One region of the Pontibacter actiniarum genome, then DNA from elsewhere that is predicted to be linked to it. Evidence: riboswitches for the same ligand, from Rfam matches in the RefSeq annotation. Region 1 holds a riboswitch; each other region holds the start of a gene.
What was found. A riboswitch is a leader RNA that binds a small molecule or an ion and turns the genes downstream of it on or off. The one in region 1 is predicted to bind S-adenosylmethionine.
Positions count from the first base shown of each region.

Region 2: another riboswitch for S-adenosylmethionine. It lies ahead of CA264_RS08695 (Na+/H+ antiporter NhaC family protein); the one in region 1 lies ahead of CA264_RS02560 (phosphoadenylyl-sulfate reductase).
Region 3: another riboswitch for S-adenosylmethionine. It lies ahead of metH (methionine synthase); the one in region 1 lies ahead of CA264_RS02560 (phosphoadenylyl-sulfate reductase).

Region 1 covers NZ_CP021235.1:593,602-598,716, reverse strand. Annotated here, with positions in the region: gene CA264_RS02570 (DUF4153 domain-containing protein) at 1-624, shown strand, start outside; gene CA264_RS02565 (hypothetical protein) at 754-1,473, shown strand; SAM riboswitch class I at 1,682-1,785, shown strand; gene CA264_RS02560 (phosphoadenylyl-sulfate reductase) at 2,107-2,826, shown strand; gene cysD (sulfate adenylyltransferase subunit CysD) at 2,943-3,851, shown strand; gene CA264_RS02550 (sulfate adenylyltransferase subunit 1) at 3,853-5,109, shown strand.
Region 2 covers NZ_CP021235.1:2,007,256-2,012,370, reverse strand. Annotated here, with positions in the region: gene CA264_RS08705 (DUF819 family protein) at 1-607, shown strand, start outside; gene CA264_RS08700 (N-acetylmuramoyl-L-alanine amidase) at 1,089-2,009, opposite strand; SAM riboswitch class I at 2,182-2,284, shown strand; gene CA264_RS08695 (Na+/H+ antiporter NhaC family protein) at 2,525-3,865, shown strand; gene CA264_RS08690 (DUF58 domain-containing protein) at 3,967-5,115, opposite strand, start outside.
Region 3 covers NZ_CP021235.1:3,915,091-3,920,205, reverse strand. Annotated here, with positions in the region: gene CA264_RS16850 (ribonucleoside-diphosphate reductase small subunit) at 1-770, opposite strand, end outside; gene rplU (50S ribosomal protein L21) at 1,397-1,705, shown strand; gene rpmA (50S ribosomal protein L27) at 1,777-2,046, shown strand; SAM riboswitch class I at 3,041-3,149, shown strand; gene metH (methionine synthase) at 3,220-5,115, shown strand, end outside.

The DNA.
Region 1 (5,115 bases):
TTCTCGCTGATCGGTTTTCAGATTGAGGAGCTATACTTTCAGTACGTCGGCATTTTCGGGCTGGCCGGGGCCCCTATCGTGGGCACTTACCTGACGCAGACCAACCCGCAGCTGGTAAACAAGGTCTCCCCTGTTATTGCCAGGATCTTTGGGCCGCTAGTGCTGGCCATGCTTGTGGTTTACCTGGGCGCCATCGTGTACTCCGGCAAAGACCCCTACAACGACCGCGAGTTCCTGCTCCTCTTTAACTTGCTGCTGATCGGGGTAATGGCTATTGTTTTCTTTTCGGTGGCAGAAAACTCCAGGGCAGCGCGCAACACCACGGCGGCCTGGGTGCTTTTGCTTTTGTCAGTAGTAACCATACTTGTAAACAGCATCGCGCTGTCTGCCATCCTGTTCCGGATAGCGGAGTGGGGCTTTACGCCCAACAGGCTGGCTGTGTTGGGAGGCAACATCCTGATCCTGGCAAACCTGCTGCTGGTAACCTTTGGCCTCTACAGAAGCGTGACCAGAAAGGCTGACACAGCTGCTGTAGGAAGGGCTATTGCTGCGTACGCTCCCGTTTACGGTGCCTGGGTAGTCGTTGTGGTGTTTCTCTTCCCGCTGCTGTTCGGCTTTAGGTAAGCCGGCCGGGCTACCGGTGCTTTGCTCCCACCGCAGGCGCTGCCGCTCCAATCGTTTACCGCTGCCCAACCTTCTCCTGCCCCTTTTCCGTTTAATAGCACAAGTACAAACTACTTAAGTTGATGGCCTATGAACACCCTACCTGTCAACTGGCTCACCGAAGGGCTTCTGGATTTTGAGTATAAAAAGTACCTGCTGCTGGCTTACCTGCAGGCAGCCAAATCAGAGTTTGGCAAGCAGCGCCTCTACCCTATTTTCTCGGACCTGATCATGCACTACCGCAACCTGCAACAGGTAAAGGAGCACAAGCGCCTGGTGTACGAGTCGTTTCCGCAGCGCATCAGCCGTGCCGACTTTGAAAAGCTGGAGCTGGTGTATGAGAAAATCGTGCAGGACGACGAAACGATGGAGCAGATAGAGGAAATCATACAATACGCCACGCCGCTGTTCAGCCAGGCGCTGGGGGAAGGCAAAGAACTCTATGAGTTTGTGGAGCGCCACCTGGAGATCAGCCCGGTCGGTATTACCCCCATGTACCACAACGAGGGCTACCTCTTTCTGGACACTTACCCCGGCAAGGAAACGCAGGTGTATGCCTACCACATCACGGTGTTTGAGAATACCTACGAAAAGTACCGGGGCATTAACACGCGGCACCTGCAAACAGTGCGGCGCAGCCTGGCCCAGACACACGAGCACCTCAAAGTGCAACTGATAAGAGAGCGCCAGGAGCTGCCCAACCCGGCTACGTTTTTGGCTGTGGCCAAGCTGCCGATTCCGGTGGAGCAGTCGCTGTTGCCCATCGCCAAGCGCTCGCTCGTAAAGTATGTAACCCAGCTGGCGGCCTGACCGCCTGCGGCCCGGGAGTGTAACGCAGCAAATACAGCCCTCATACAGCTTTTACCACGCCACTTCCGCTGACCCAGGCACCTGTTATTTCTGCCCTGTGGCCCTTATCTTCACCGCTGTTTCACAATATTTTACACAAAGGGTTACACATCTCAGAAAAAGCCGTAATTTTGTAGGAGTATCACCAATGGACGTAACGTCTGTAATAAATTTATAAAGAAGAGGCGAGAGACTAGGCTCCGCGACCCTCTGGCAACCTCCGGTACGGTAAGGTGCCAAATCCTATCCCGGCCGGGCCGGGGCATATAAATTGATAAAGCAATGCAAACCTACAACCTTACATCAGCAACACTTACCCCAGCAGGTTATGGCTACGCCACAGCCCTTGCTGCCTCTGCCCCAACAACTGCGCGCGCAAAGCAGATCTGTTGTTGCTGTTGTTGTTCCAGCTGCTAAAGCTCCTCTCACCAGTCCCATTACGGTTTTAAAAAAGCTCCCGCAGGAGCCTGCTGCCACTCTTAGAGCACAGCAGAAATACCGGTGCCTGCTCCTCCTGTGGTGGATTGGCATAGTTATAGCCATGAATGGGACGTCAGTTACCAATTTAGTTTTCAAGAGATTAAAGTATATCCCATGGATTTATCACAAGAATTGCTGGCGAAGCTGGACAGCCTGCGCGCCTCCCTTACCGGACTTTCGGCTGAGGAGGGATTGCAGCGTCTGGCACAGGAATTCAATGGCAATATTGCCTTTTCCTCCAGCCTTGGTATAGAAGACCAAGTCATTACGCATTTCATTTTCGAGAATAACCTGCCGATACGTGTGTTCACGCTGGATACAGGTCGCCTCTTTAACGAGAGCTATACCCTGCTGCACAAAACCAACAACCACTACGGCAAAAAGATAGAAGTATACTTCCCGAAGCATGAGGCGGTAGAGCAGTTGGTAAACGAAAAAGGCCCTATGAGCTTCTACAACTCCATCGACGACAGAAAACAGTGCTGCTACATCCGTAAGGTGGAGCCACTGAACCGCGCCCTGCAAGGAGTGAACATCTGGGTGACGGGTATTCGTGCCGATCAATCAGGTGCACGCCAGGACCTGCAGCTGCTGGAATGGGACGAAGGCCACCAACTGATTAAGTATAACCCATTGCTGGACTGGTCGCTGGAGGATGTAAAGGCTGCTGTAAAAACGCTAAACATCCCATACAACCCGCTGCACGACAAAGGCTTTGTAAGCATAGGCTGCGCCCCTTGTACCCGTGCCATCGCTGAAGGTGAAGACTTTAGAGCCGGCCGCTGGTGGTGGGAAGACAACTCCAAAAAAGAATGCGGCTTGCACGCACGATAGCTAATTATAAATTAGAAATCATGAATTATGAATGTGTTTTGTGAATGGATAAAAGGCATAGGCTTCTTGCTCCAATTCATAATTCAGCATTCATAATTCAGAATTAAATACAAATTATGACAAAGAGATATCTGGATTACCTCGACCAGTTGGAGGCAGAAGCTATCCACATTATGCGCGAGGTAGCGGGGCAGTTTGAAAAGCCAGCCCTGCTCTTTTCGGGCGGCAAAGATTCTATCACACTGGTACGCCTGGCTGAGAAAGCCTTTAGACCGGGTAAATTCCCGTTCCCGCTGGTGCACATCGATACCGGCCATAACTTCCCAGAGGCTATTCGCTACCGCGATGAATTAGCAGAGCGCCTGGGCGAAAAGCTGATCGTGCGCAACGTGGAAGACACCATCAAACGCAAGAGTTTATCGGAACCTAAAGGTCGCTACGCCAGCCGCAATGCGCTGCAAACACATACCCTATTAGAAACTATCGAAGAGTTTGGCTTTGATGCCTGCATTGGTGGTGCCCGCCGCGACGAAGAAAAAGCCCGCGCCAAAGAGCGTATCTTCTCTGTTCGTGACGAGTTTGGCCAGTGGGACCCGAAACGTCAGCGCCCGGAGCTTTGGAACATCTACAACGGCCGCATCACAAAAGGTGAAAACGTACGCGTGTTCCCGATCTCAAACTGGACGGAGCTAGACGTGTGGAACTACATCAAACGTGAAGGTATTGAGCTGCCGAACATCTACTATACTCACGAGCGCGAGTGTCTGGTGCGTGATGGGAAGCTGATGGCATGGTCTGACTTTATTTATCAGGAGCCGGACGATGTGGTAGTGAGAAAGCAGGTACGTTTCCGCACGGTGGGCGATATGACCTGTACAGCTGCTGTAGAGTCAATCGCACATGATATAGACGGCGTAATCGCGGAGATTCTGGAGTCTAAAATAAGTGAGCGTGGCGCGACCCGTATCGATGATAAGCTGTCTGAAACAGCAATGGAAGACCGCAAAAAAGGAGGATACTTTTAAGATGGATATACTAAGATTTATTACCGCAGGCAGCGTAGACGATGGAAAGAGCACCCTGATAGGTCGCCTGCTGTACGATACAAAACAGATTTTTGCCGACCAACTGGAAGCCATCGAAAGCTCTGGCCGCCTGAACGAAGACGGGCAGGTTGACCTTTCCTTGTTAACGGATGGTCTGAAGGCAGAGCGCGAGCAGGGCATCACCATTGATGTAGCTTATAAGTACTTCTCTACCGAAAAGCGTAAGTTTATCATTGCCGATGCGCCGGGTCACATTCAGTATACCCGCAACATGGTTACAGGTGCATCCAACTCAAACTTGTCTATCATACTTGTAGATGCCCGCAAAGGAGTACAGGAGCAGACGCGTCGCCATTCTATTATCTCTTCCCTGCTAGGTATTCCGCATTTGGTTATCTGCATCAATAAGATGGACTTGGTAGGTTATGACGAGCAGGTGTATAATCAGATTATAGCTGATTATAAGCAGTTTGCCAAGAAGCTGAACGCCAAAGACATCACCTTTATACCTGTTAGCGCCCTGAAAGGCGATAACATTGTAGAGGGTTCTGAGCTGACTATGCCGTGGTATCAGGGGCCAAGTCTGCTGGAGCACCTGGAGCAGGTGCCAGTTTCACAGGATTTCAACTTAGATGACTCCCGTTTCCCGGTACAATACGTTATTCGCCCACTCACGGCAGAGCATCACGACTACCGTGGCTATGCTGGTAAAGTGATAAGCGGTACTTATAAGGCTGGCGATAAAGTAACGGTGCAGCCTTCAGGCCAGACAACTACCGTTAAGTCTGTAGAGTTAGGTGGCAAAGTGCTGGAAGAGGCGTTTGCCCCTATGTCTGTTGTTCTTCAGCTTGAGGATGAAGTAGATATTAGCCGTGGTGACATCATAGTTAAAGCAGCTGAAAACCTGGAGGTAGCGCAGGAGTTTGAGGCCACCGTATGCTGGATGCACAACAAAGCCCTGAAACCAGGTGCTAAACTGTTGCTCCGCCACAACTCCACCGAAACCCGCTGCGTGGTACGCAACATCGACTACAAAATTGACATCAACACCCTGGACCACCTGGAGGATGTAGACCAGATACAGCTGAATGATATTTGCCGTGTGCAGATTAAAACAGCCTCTCCGCTCCTGCTCGATAAATATGAGGATAACCGTTCAAACGGTGGTTTTATATTGGTTGACGAAACTTCGTTTGCCACTGTAGGTGCCGGTATGGTTTCTGAGATAGAGTTCTAGGTAGAA
Region 2 (5,115 bases), 1.4 Mb from region 1:
GGGCCTGCAGGCGGGCAAGCGCGTTATCCCTACCGCCACTACCACCATGATCGTGCTGGGGGTTGCGTTTGGCTTTACAGGGCTGTCGCATTTCCTGGCCGATATCATTGCGCCGTACTTTGCCGAGAACTTCCCGGCGCTGGAAACCTACTCTATCACCAGCGGCTTTTTCTGGCTGGTGATCCTTGCCACCACGGCCGGGCTGGTGCTTTCGTTTACCAAAGCCAGTGAGCTGGAGAGCTATGGCGCCTCGCGCTTCGGCACCGTTTTCCTGTACTTCCTGGTGGCCACCATCGGCATGAGCATGGACCTGGCCGCTGTGCTGGATAACCCGAAGCTGTTCCTGGTGGGGGCGCTCTGGATCATCTTCCACATCATCATTATGCTGGTGGTGGCGCGTATTATCCGGGCACCTTTTTTCTATGTGGCGGTGGGCAGCCAGGCCAACATCGGCGGGGCAGCCTCTGCACCAATCGTGGCGGTGGCCTTCAACAAGTTTCTGGCGCCGGTGGGCGTGCTGCTGGCCGTGCTCGGGTATGCCGTGGGCACCTATGGCGCTTACCTCTGCGGGCTGATGCTGCAGTATGTATGGAACATGCTGGCCTAGGCAAGTATAGCTTACATGAATCGGCCCCGCCAGGAGATCGTTATCTTCTGCCGGGGCCGGTTTGTTTTGGAGCTTCTGTGGATGAGTATGATAAATTCTCTTGGTGTGTGCAATTTTTTTTTGCGCTAACTGCCGCTGCTTTCTGCTACTTGGAATGAGCTATACTTTCTGGCTGTTGTTCATCCTTCAGGTTCGCTTCTGCTAAGTTTCACTTCTAGCTTTGGTGCGCTCCCGGCCGCGGGGCCTCGTCTTCCCGCATCGCGCTGTGTATCTTTCCTGCCTAACGGCTGCCGCTCGCGCGGCACCGGAAAGCTACAAGGCGCTCAACGGAAAGACTGGGATCATTTCCAATAGCCACGGCTGACGGAGCTTCTGCCAAGCCCCCTTTGAAAGGGGTAGAGAGATAAGCGTGCGCTTCAATCAACCGTTAGGAAGCTTCAAATTGCACATCACAGCTTGTGTTAGTTTCAAGAAGTAACTGCTACAAATACTTTTGGTACAGGTTGTAAAGTACGATTTTGTCTTTTGCCGTCAGCACCGTGTCTACCTCGTGTTGGATAAAGTGCAGCTTAAACGCCTTGATGGCGGCTGGCATGTCGCGGGTATCGTAGCCAATGATGCGGAGCGCGTCCTTGGGGTTAAAGTGAGGAGGAATGGTGGAAACAGAGTCGGTCGGCTGCAGTATAAGCGCAGGTTTTGTGCCGGTGCTGTCGAGAACCGTGATCGGCGCGGCCGGCTGCAGGTACTTCTCCACCACCCCCTCGTCGTACCACAGGCCGTACCCGGCATCCGCCAGTTTCTTCCACGGGAAGGTGCGGTTCGGGTCGTTCTTGCGCGTCGGGGCAATGTCAGAGTGGCCTATGAAGTTGGCGGCCGGGATGCCGTGCGTCTCCTTCAGCATGGCAAGTACGTCCAGCAGGCTGTTGATCTGCTCCTCCGAAAAAGGCTCCAGCCCGTTGTTGTCCAGCTCAATGCCGATGGAGGAGGAGTTCAGGTCCCGGTCGTTGCCCCAGCGGCTGTTGCCCCCGTGCCAGGCGCGCAGGTTGTCGTTCAGCATGTGGTATACTTTGCCGTCGCGGCCGATCACATAGTGCGCGCTCACCTGGGTCTTCGGCATCGTAAACGTCTTGAGCGTGTGGTCGGTGGAGTTCTGCGCCGTGTGGTGAATTACCACGAAGTTAGGGCGCCGCATGCTGAAGTTGGTGGTGCCCACCCAGTAATCCCCCTGCTGCAGGCGCTCCTCGCCTGGGATAGTGGCCGGAACTGTGCGGAGCTGCCTGGCGTAGGTCTTCAGCTGTTTCTTGTGCGCTTTGTTGGTGCTGGCATAAGGGTTTTTGGTACAGGCGGTAAAGCTGGCGCTCGCCAGCAGCAGGGCAAAAAAAGCAGTAGCGGTATACTTCATATTGGTTGTTTTGGGTGATTTTTCAGAACATTAAACTTGCCGGATTTTCGGCACAGATGCAAGTTTAGACACTGAATAATAGCCGTACTGGAATATAAATGTTCTTAGAAGTTTCCGAAAAGGTTTGATTTTGTCGCGCGGCTGCTTTTACCTTTGTGGCATCTTTATGCAAGATTTATAAAGAAGAGGGGAGAGAGCAGGCTCAGCGAACCTCTAGCAACCACGGCCGCGGCCGTAAAGGTGCTAACACCTGCCCAGTTTGGGACCTATAAATTTAACCTCATGCACCTGTTACACCAGCTTTCCGCTATTCTTTTCCGTGCCTTTACCGCAACGCCTGTGCGCGCCTGCTACTGTTGTTACTGCTGTTGAGGGTAAGCCTTTTCTTCGGTCACTGAACCGCACCCCGTCGCTTTTCTGCAGGGGATAAAACTAACTGTACATTCTTTTCATTAACCGGGCGTGGCTGCTGCAAGTACTTGGTACCTGCTCCTGCCTTTCGCTTTCATCTATACATGCAACATATTCAGAAAACAGGGGGATGGGCCCTTGTGCCTTTCCTGGTGTTTGTGCTTACCTTCCTGGGGGCAGGCATCCTTTTAAATGATTTTTATGCACTTCCTGCGCCTGTGGCCGTTTTGCTGGGCATTGTTTCGGCCTTTTTTATACTTCGTGGTTCTACGGAGGCGAAAGTGGCGGCGCTTATCCGGGGCTGCGGCGACTCCAAGATCGTTACCATGTGCCTGATCTACTTGCTGGCAGGCGCGTTTGCCACGGTAACAAAGGCCGTGGGCGGGGTAGACGCCACCGTTAACCTGGGCCTCAGCGTGCTGCCGGTGCAGTACCTGGCGCTGGGCGTGTTTCTGCTGGCGGCTTTCCTTTCCACGGCGACAGGAACTTCGGTCGGTGCCATTGTGGCGCTGGGCCCGATTGCGGTAGGGCTGGCAGAGCAAAGCCATACGTCGCTGCCCTTGCTTTTGGGAGCCTTGCTGGGCGGCGCGATGTTCGGCGATAACCTCTCGTTTATCTCCGACACCACGATTGCCGCCACGCAAACCCAGGAGTGCAGCATGCGCGATAAGTTCAGGGTAAATATTTTGATTGCAGGCCCGGCGGCCTTGGTAACCATAGGGTTGCTGCTGTTTACAGGCTGGAACACGGCCGGAACGCCGGAAAACCTGCTGCCTGAGCTGCACGCCGCTTCTTTCTGGCAAATAGCGCCTTACCAGCTTGTGATTGTGCTGGCCGTGTCCGGTGTGAACGTGTTCGTTGTGCTGACGGTCGGCACCCTGGCGTCCGGGGCGGTTGGGTTGGCAACGGGGCACCTGGAGGTGCTGTCGTTCGGCCGCAGCGTGTACGAAGGCTTTACAGGCATGATCGAGATTTTCCTGCTTTCCATGCTCACAGGCGGCCTGGCTCAGATGGTGAACGAGGCAGGCGGAATTGCCTTCCTGCTGCAGCGCGTGAGCAAAGCCACCCGCGGTTTCCGCTCTGCGCAAACAGGCATACTGGCGCTGGTAGGCGGCACCAATACGGCCATCGCCAACAACACGGTCTCTATTGTGGTCACGGGGCAAGTGGTGAAGGAGGTGAGCCGGAAATACAGCATCGATAAGCGCAAAACCGCAGCGCTGCTTGACATCGCTTCGTGCGTGGTGCAGGGCCTGTTGCCGTACGGCGCGCAGATCCTGATCCTGCTCAGCTTTACCGAGGGGCAGCTGAGCTTCCTGGACCTCTGGGCCTCCGCCTGGTATCTGTACCTGTTACTGCTGTTCAGTTTGGTGGCTATCTACACACCACTCGTGGACAGGTTTTTGGCCAGGCAGCCTGCCGCTGCGCCCGCTGTGGCGGCATAACGCATAAACACGCATTACTCTCACCTTAAATACATCCGCAACTATTCTAACTTTACTAACCTTACCAAAAAAGGGAGACAAGCTTTGTCTCCCTTTTTTTATCAGATCAGGCCCCGTGCTTTTAGCTCCAGGTATTTGTTGATGGTGTTCACCGTCAGGTCCTGGGGTGGGGTGAGGATGGTGTGGATGCCGTGCTGGCGCAGTACCTTTACCACTTTTCGCTTATCATAGCTGAACTTCTGCGCGATGGCCTTGGTGTATACTTGCGCTGTGTTGGTGGCAGGCCGGCGCAGCACCTCATGCAGCTCGGTGTTTTCAAAGAAGATGACCACCAGCAGGTGGTGCCGGGCCAGGGCGCGGAGGTATGGGAGCTGGCGTTCTGCACCGTTGAGGGTTTCAAAGTTGGTGAACAGCAGGAGCAGGCTTCGCTGTTTCAGGGAGTGGCGCACCGTGGTGTAGAGGCGCTCGTAGTCTGTTTCCTGGTAGAGGGTTTTCTGGTTGTAGAGCAACTCCAGAATACGGCGCAACTGGTTTTCTTTGCGCTGTGCCGGGAGTATGTTGCTGATCTTGTCGGAGAAGGTGATGACGCCGGCCTTGTCCTGCTTTTTGAGGGCGATGTTGGAGATAACGAGAGAGGCGTTGATGGCGTAGTCCAGCAGGGTGAGTTCCTCGAAGGGCATCTGCATCACCCGTCCCTTGTCGATCAGGCAGTATACCTGCTGCGACTTCTCATCCTGGTAGCTGTTCACCATTAGGTCGGCTTTGCGCGCCGTGGCTTTCCAGTTGATCGTCCGCTGGTCGTCGCCGGCGACGTAGGGGCGTACTTGCTCAAACTCGGAGCTGTGGCCCATGCGGCGCACTTTTTTTACCCCCACCTCATGGAGCCTGTTGGATACGGCCATCAGCTCGTACTGCCGCATCTGCACAAAAGATGGGTACACCGGCACCTCCTGGTCCTGCGCGAACCTGTAGCGCCGCTTCACAAGCCGCAGCGGGCCCATCGCAAACACGTTGATCGCGCCGAAGCTGTAGCTGCCCCGTTTGGTTGGCCGCAAAGTATACAGGATAATGTGCGTGCGGCCCTTCGGGATCTGTGCCTGAAACAGCGTGTCGCGCTTCTGGAACTGGAAGGGCAGCTCGTCAATCACCTCCGTGCGCACCGCAAAGCTATACCTGTTCTCGAGGTACAGGTGTATTTCGTTATCGCTGCCGTTGGAGAGCTTCTCCTGCATGGAGCGGCTGGCATGCAT
Region 3 (5,115 bases), 1.4 Mb from region 1:
ACAAACTCAATGTACTGGCTCATGAGCTTGGAGTTCATGCCGATCAGGTCTACCGGCAGGGCGTCGGTTACAAACTCCTGCTCAATACTTACCGCGTCGCGGATAATCTCCTGCACACGCTCCTCGCTCAGCTTGTTGTTCAGCATAGAGTACAGCAGGCAGGCAAAGTCGCAGTGCAGGCCTTCGTCTCTGGAGATCAGCTCGTTGGAGAAGGTAAGGCCCGGCATCAAACCGCGCTTCTTCAGCCAGAAGATAGAGCAGAAAGAGCCGGAGAAGAAAATCCCTTCTACCGCAGCGAAAGCAATCAGGCGCTCGGCGAAGTTCTCGCTCTCGATCCACTTAAGGGCCCACTCCCCTTTGCGGCCCACAGCCGGAACGGTTTCAAGGGCGTTGAACAGGTGGTCTTTTTCGCTCTGCTTCTTTATATAAGTGTCGATCAGGAGCGAGTATGTTTCGGAGTGGATGTTCTCCATCATGATCTGGAAACCATAGAAGCAGCGTGCCTCCGGTATCTGCACCTCGTTCATGAAGTTCACGGCCAGGTTTTCGTTCACGATGCCGTCAGAGGCAGCGAAGAAAGCCAGCACGTGGCTGATGAAATGGCGCTCGCCGTCGTTCAGGTTCTCCCAGTCTTTCAGGTCCTGGCCCAGGTCGATCTCCTCGGCAGTCCAGAAGCTGGCTTCTGCCTGCTTATACATCTGCCATACCTCATTGTTCTGAATCGGGAACAGCACAAAGCGGTTTGGGTTCTCTTGCAGTATTGGCTCCATAATCACGTAAGTTTTAATAATTAATAGGGTTTAGGGTGTGCCTGCGCACTCAAAACCAACCATATCTAAGAATGTTTTGGCCTTGCCCGAACAGCTGGCCCGTAAATATTCTGACTTCAAATATATAGAAATGAACTCGATTTCATGGGTGAAAGTTGTTCAATTTATGCACATCCTCCTGGCGGCTATTCTAGGCCGTTTTTCGGGCTAATGCACACTGTTTTCAACATTCATTTTCCATTATATATTTAGATTTAAATATTATGGCAAAGGTGTGGTGGTTGGTGAAGCGCCACCGTGCAAAGGTAAGGGAGTTTTACACACGAAGCGCTGCAAAAAGCAGAAAGAAGGGCTTGACGGGGTGAAATGCGTGTAACGGGCGACGGGCAAATGTGTAATTTGTGGAAAAGGTGGCTGCGGCACTTCTGCTGTAAGGTTCTGGGGTGTAGTTGTTTGTGAGGGTTTTAAACAGGCGCTGAAAGTTGGCGATTAGATATCAACACAGTTTTCCACAGAGGTGTGTAAAAGATGGGGTTGGCGCTGAACTTTTTCACGCACAAGGCGTTGCAATTATCAATTAGTTGCCGTACTTTTGCGGACTAAACTTTAAACATACATTGAAGCTGATGTACGCAATTGTAGAAATCGCAGGTCAACAGACCAAAGTAGAGAGCGGTAAGTTCATCTACGCTAACAAGCTTTCCGGCAAAGAAGGTGACGCCGTTGAGTTCGCCAATGTTCTTCTTACAGATGATAACGGCAACATCACTGTTGGCGCCCCTTTCGTGGATGGTATCAAGGTAACTGGTAAAATCCTGGGTGAGTTCAGAGCTGACAAAGTTCATGTCTTCAAGAAGAAGAGAAGAAAAGGGTATAGAAAGTCGAGAGGACATCGTCAGAACTATACTAAAGTTCTTATCGAGAGCATTGGTTAAGCAGTAAGAAGAAATTAATCGTTGAATCCTTTCAGGCTTAGTTCGCTAACCTGAGTTAAATAGTTAAAAAGATGGCACACAAAAAAGGAGCTGGTAGTTCTAACAACGGCCGCGAATCGCATTCTAAACGACTAGGTGTTAAGATTTACGGTGGCCAGGACATCATCGCAGGTAACATCATTGTAAGACAAAGAGGTACTGCGCACCACCCAAGCACAAACGTAGGTATTGGTAAAGACCACACCCTGTTTGCTCTGGTTGACGGTGTTGTATCATTCAGAAAAGGTAAGAAAAACCGTTCTTACGTTTCTGTAATTCCTAAAGTAGAGGCGGAAGCTTAATTTTTAGGTTTTATTGATACTGAAAGAGGGATGCTCCAAAGGCATCCCTCTTTTGTTTTTATACTTGTGGAGTGTGTTCTAGCTGAGTATGGGCAGGTTGCTTTTGTGCATCCAGAGCTTTAGGCTATACCTTGTCCATAGCTGCCTTTTCGCCTCGCCGGCTTGGCCTTACTTTTCTTCCTGCGCTAGCCTCCGCTAGCCTCCGCTGGCGCGAGTTTGTAACTCGTGTCCTACTATAATGTCGAGTTTGTAACTCGACTGGCTTGCAAAGCCATACTTACAGCTGAACTACAAAACTGCTTCTCTGGCGCAAGCGTCCGCTTGTGCCTCTAACTGCCCCTGCTAGCTGTATTTATACTTCCACCCTGCTAGCGCGAGTTTGCAACTCGTGCTTTAAAAGCTACAGAGTTATACTTGCATAGCATCTGCTAATTATAACTTCAGCCAAGCTGTTCTTTGTAGTTCCCGTTCACCCTCCAGTTCCCAAACACCTACTGTTTCACTTTATACTTTAGAGCGCTCATGCCCGCGAGGGCCCGTCTTTCCGCGTCGTGCCGGGTGCTTTTCCTGTCGGGTATAGGGGCCCTCTTACTCGTGTCTCGGGCTGCCTCGCTCGCGCTCGCCACCGGAAAGGCTGAAAATGTTTTTGGTAGCCAAAGCTGACGGAGCTCCTGCAAAACTTTGTAGGGACAGTTCGCGACCTGTCCGCGCGATGACGCTCGCTATGAAATTTATACTTGCACCCCAGCATCAGCCAAACAACAACATTATACTTGAATGATGGCAGCAGCATACCAGCCTTGGGAATAGTGGTTCTCTAATGAGAGTTGTTCCGGTTCCGCAGGCATGGCGACCGAAGGATAGCAAAAGGATAGCAGAGGAAAAGCTTCCAACTGGAGCCGTGGGTAAACAGAACCACGCCAGCTCAGACAAATCGCCTACATTTCAGGCAACTAAATTTCTTTTTCCCACGGATATACCTTTACTTTGCTTACACTTATCAAGAAAGACTGAGGGATAGGGCCCGACGACGTCTTAGCAACCATGTATAAAGCTTGGTGCTAACTCCCTCCTGGAGCAACTGCTGCCAGGGAAGATAAGAGCGATCCTGCCTCCCATAGGTGTCCTTCTTGATAAGCCTCGTAGAAGACTGAAGAGAAGAAAGACACCGAAATGACAAAATTACATCCGATACATAAACTGCTGCAAGAGCGTGTGCTAGTGCTGGATGGTGCTATGGGCACCATGATTCAGCGTTACCAGTTACAGGAAGCAGACTTCCGTGGCGAACGCTTTCAAGACCATGCCAGCGATCTGAAAGGCAACAACGACCTGCTTTCTATTACCCGCCCAGACGTTATCAAAGCCATACATGCAGAATATTTAGAGGCTGGTGCCGATATCATCGAAACCAATACCTTTAGCGGCACCAGCATCGCCATGGCCGATTACCACCTGGAACACATAGTATATGAGCTAAACTATGAGTCGGCAAGGTTAGCACGTGAGGCAGCAGATGAGATAGAAGCAAAAGTACCGGGTAAACCGCGTTTTGTGGCCGGTGCCATTGGCCCTACCAACCGTACCGCTTCGCTTTCCCCGGATGTAAACAACCCTGGTTACCGCGCCATCACTTTTGATCAACTAGTGGAGGCATACTGTGAGCAGGTGCGTGGCCTGGTGGATGGTGGCTCTAACCTGCTATTGGTAGAAACAGTATTTGATACGCTGAACTGTAAGGCTGCGCTTTTCGCAATAGACCAGTACGTGCAGGATGGTGGCAAAGCGCTGCCGATCATGGTGTCGGGTACGATCACAGATGCCAGCGGCCGTACCTTGTCTGGCCAGACAGTAGAAGCCTTCTGGAACTCCATCTCGCATGCACCTATACTTAGCATTGGCTTTAACTGTGCTTTAGGTGCGCGTCAGCTCAAGACGCACATTAAAGAACTATCCCGTATCTCCGACTGCTACATTAGTGCCTACCCAAATGCTGGTTTGCCAAACGCCTTTGGCGGCTACGACGAAACCGCGCAGCAAATGGGCGAGATTGTAGAGGAATATCTAAAGGAAGGGCTGGTGAACATACTGGGTGGTTGTTGTGGCACTACGCCCGTACACACCAAAGTAATCTCCGACTTAGTGCAGAAGTATAAACCGCACGTTCCCACCCCGGTAGCTCCTCTCCCTCGCTACAGCGGCCTCGAGCCCCTCACCATTTACCCTGAAAGCCTTTTTGTAAATGTTGGCGAACGCACCAATGTAACCGGCTCTAAGAAATTTGCCCGCCTTATTGTAGAAGAAAAGTTTGAGGAAGCCTTATCGGTGGCGCAGCAGCAGGTAGAAGGTGGTGCCCAGATTATCGATGTAAACATGGACGAAGGCATGCTTGACTCAGAGCAGGCCATGACCAACTTCCTGAACCTTATCGCTTCTGAACCCGACATTTCAAAGTTGCCAATCATGATCGACTCCTCTAAATGGAGTGTGATTGAGGCAGGTTTGAAGTGTGTGCAGGGCAAGAGCATCGTAAACTCCATCAGCTTAAAAGAAGGCGAAGAGAACTTTAAAAAGGTGGCTCGCAAGGTGCGCCAGTATGGTGCAGCCGTTGTTGTGATGGCATTTGATGAGCAGGGCCAGGCGGATACCTTTGAGCGTAGAATAGAAATCTGCGAAAAATCTTACCGCATTTTAGTGGATGAAGTTGGCTTCCCGCCACAGGATATCATCTTCGACCCTAACATATTGGCCATAGCCACAGGTATAGAAGAGCATAACAACTATGCGGTAGACTATATCGAAACGATAAAATGGATCAAGGCGAACCTGCCGCATGCGCTGGTAAGTGGTGGTGTAAGTAACCTTTCGTTTTCGTTCCGTGGCAATGATGTGGTGCGTGAGGCCATGCACACCGTGTTCTTATACTATGCCGTGCAGGCGGGTATGGATATGGGCATTGTGAACGCAGGTATGATGGGCGTGTACAGCGAGATTCCAACAGAGCTTCGCGACCTGATTGAAGACGTTATCTTTAACCGCCACCCAGATGCTACGGAAAAGCTGGTTACC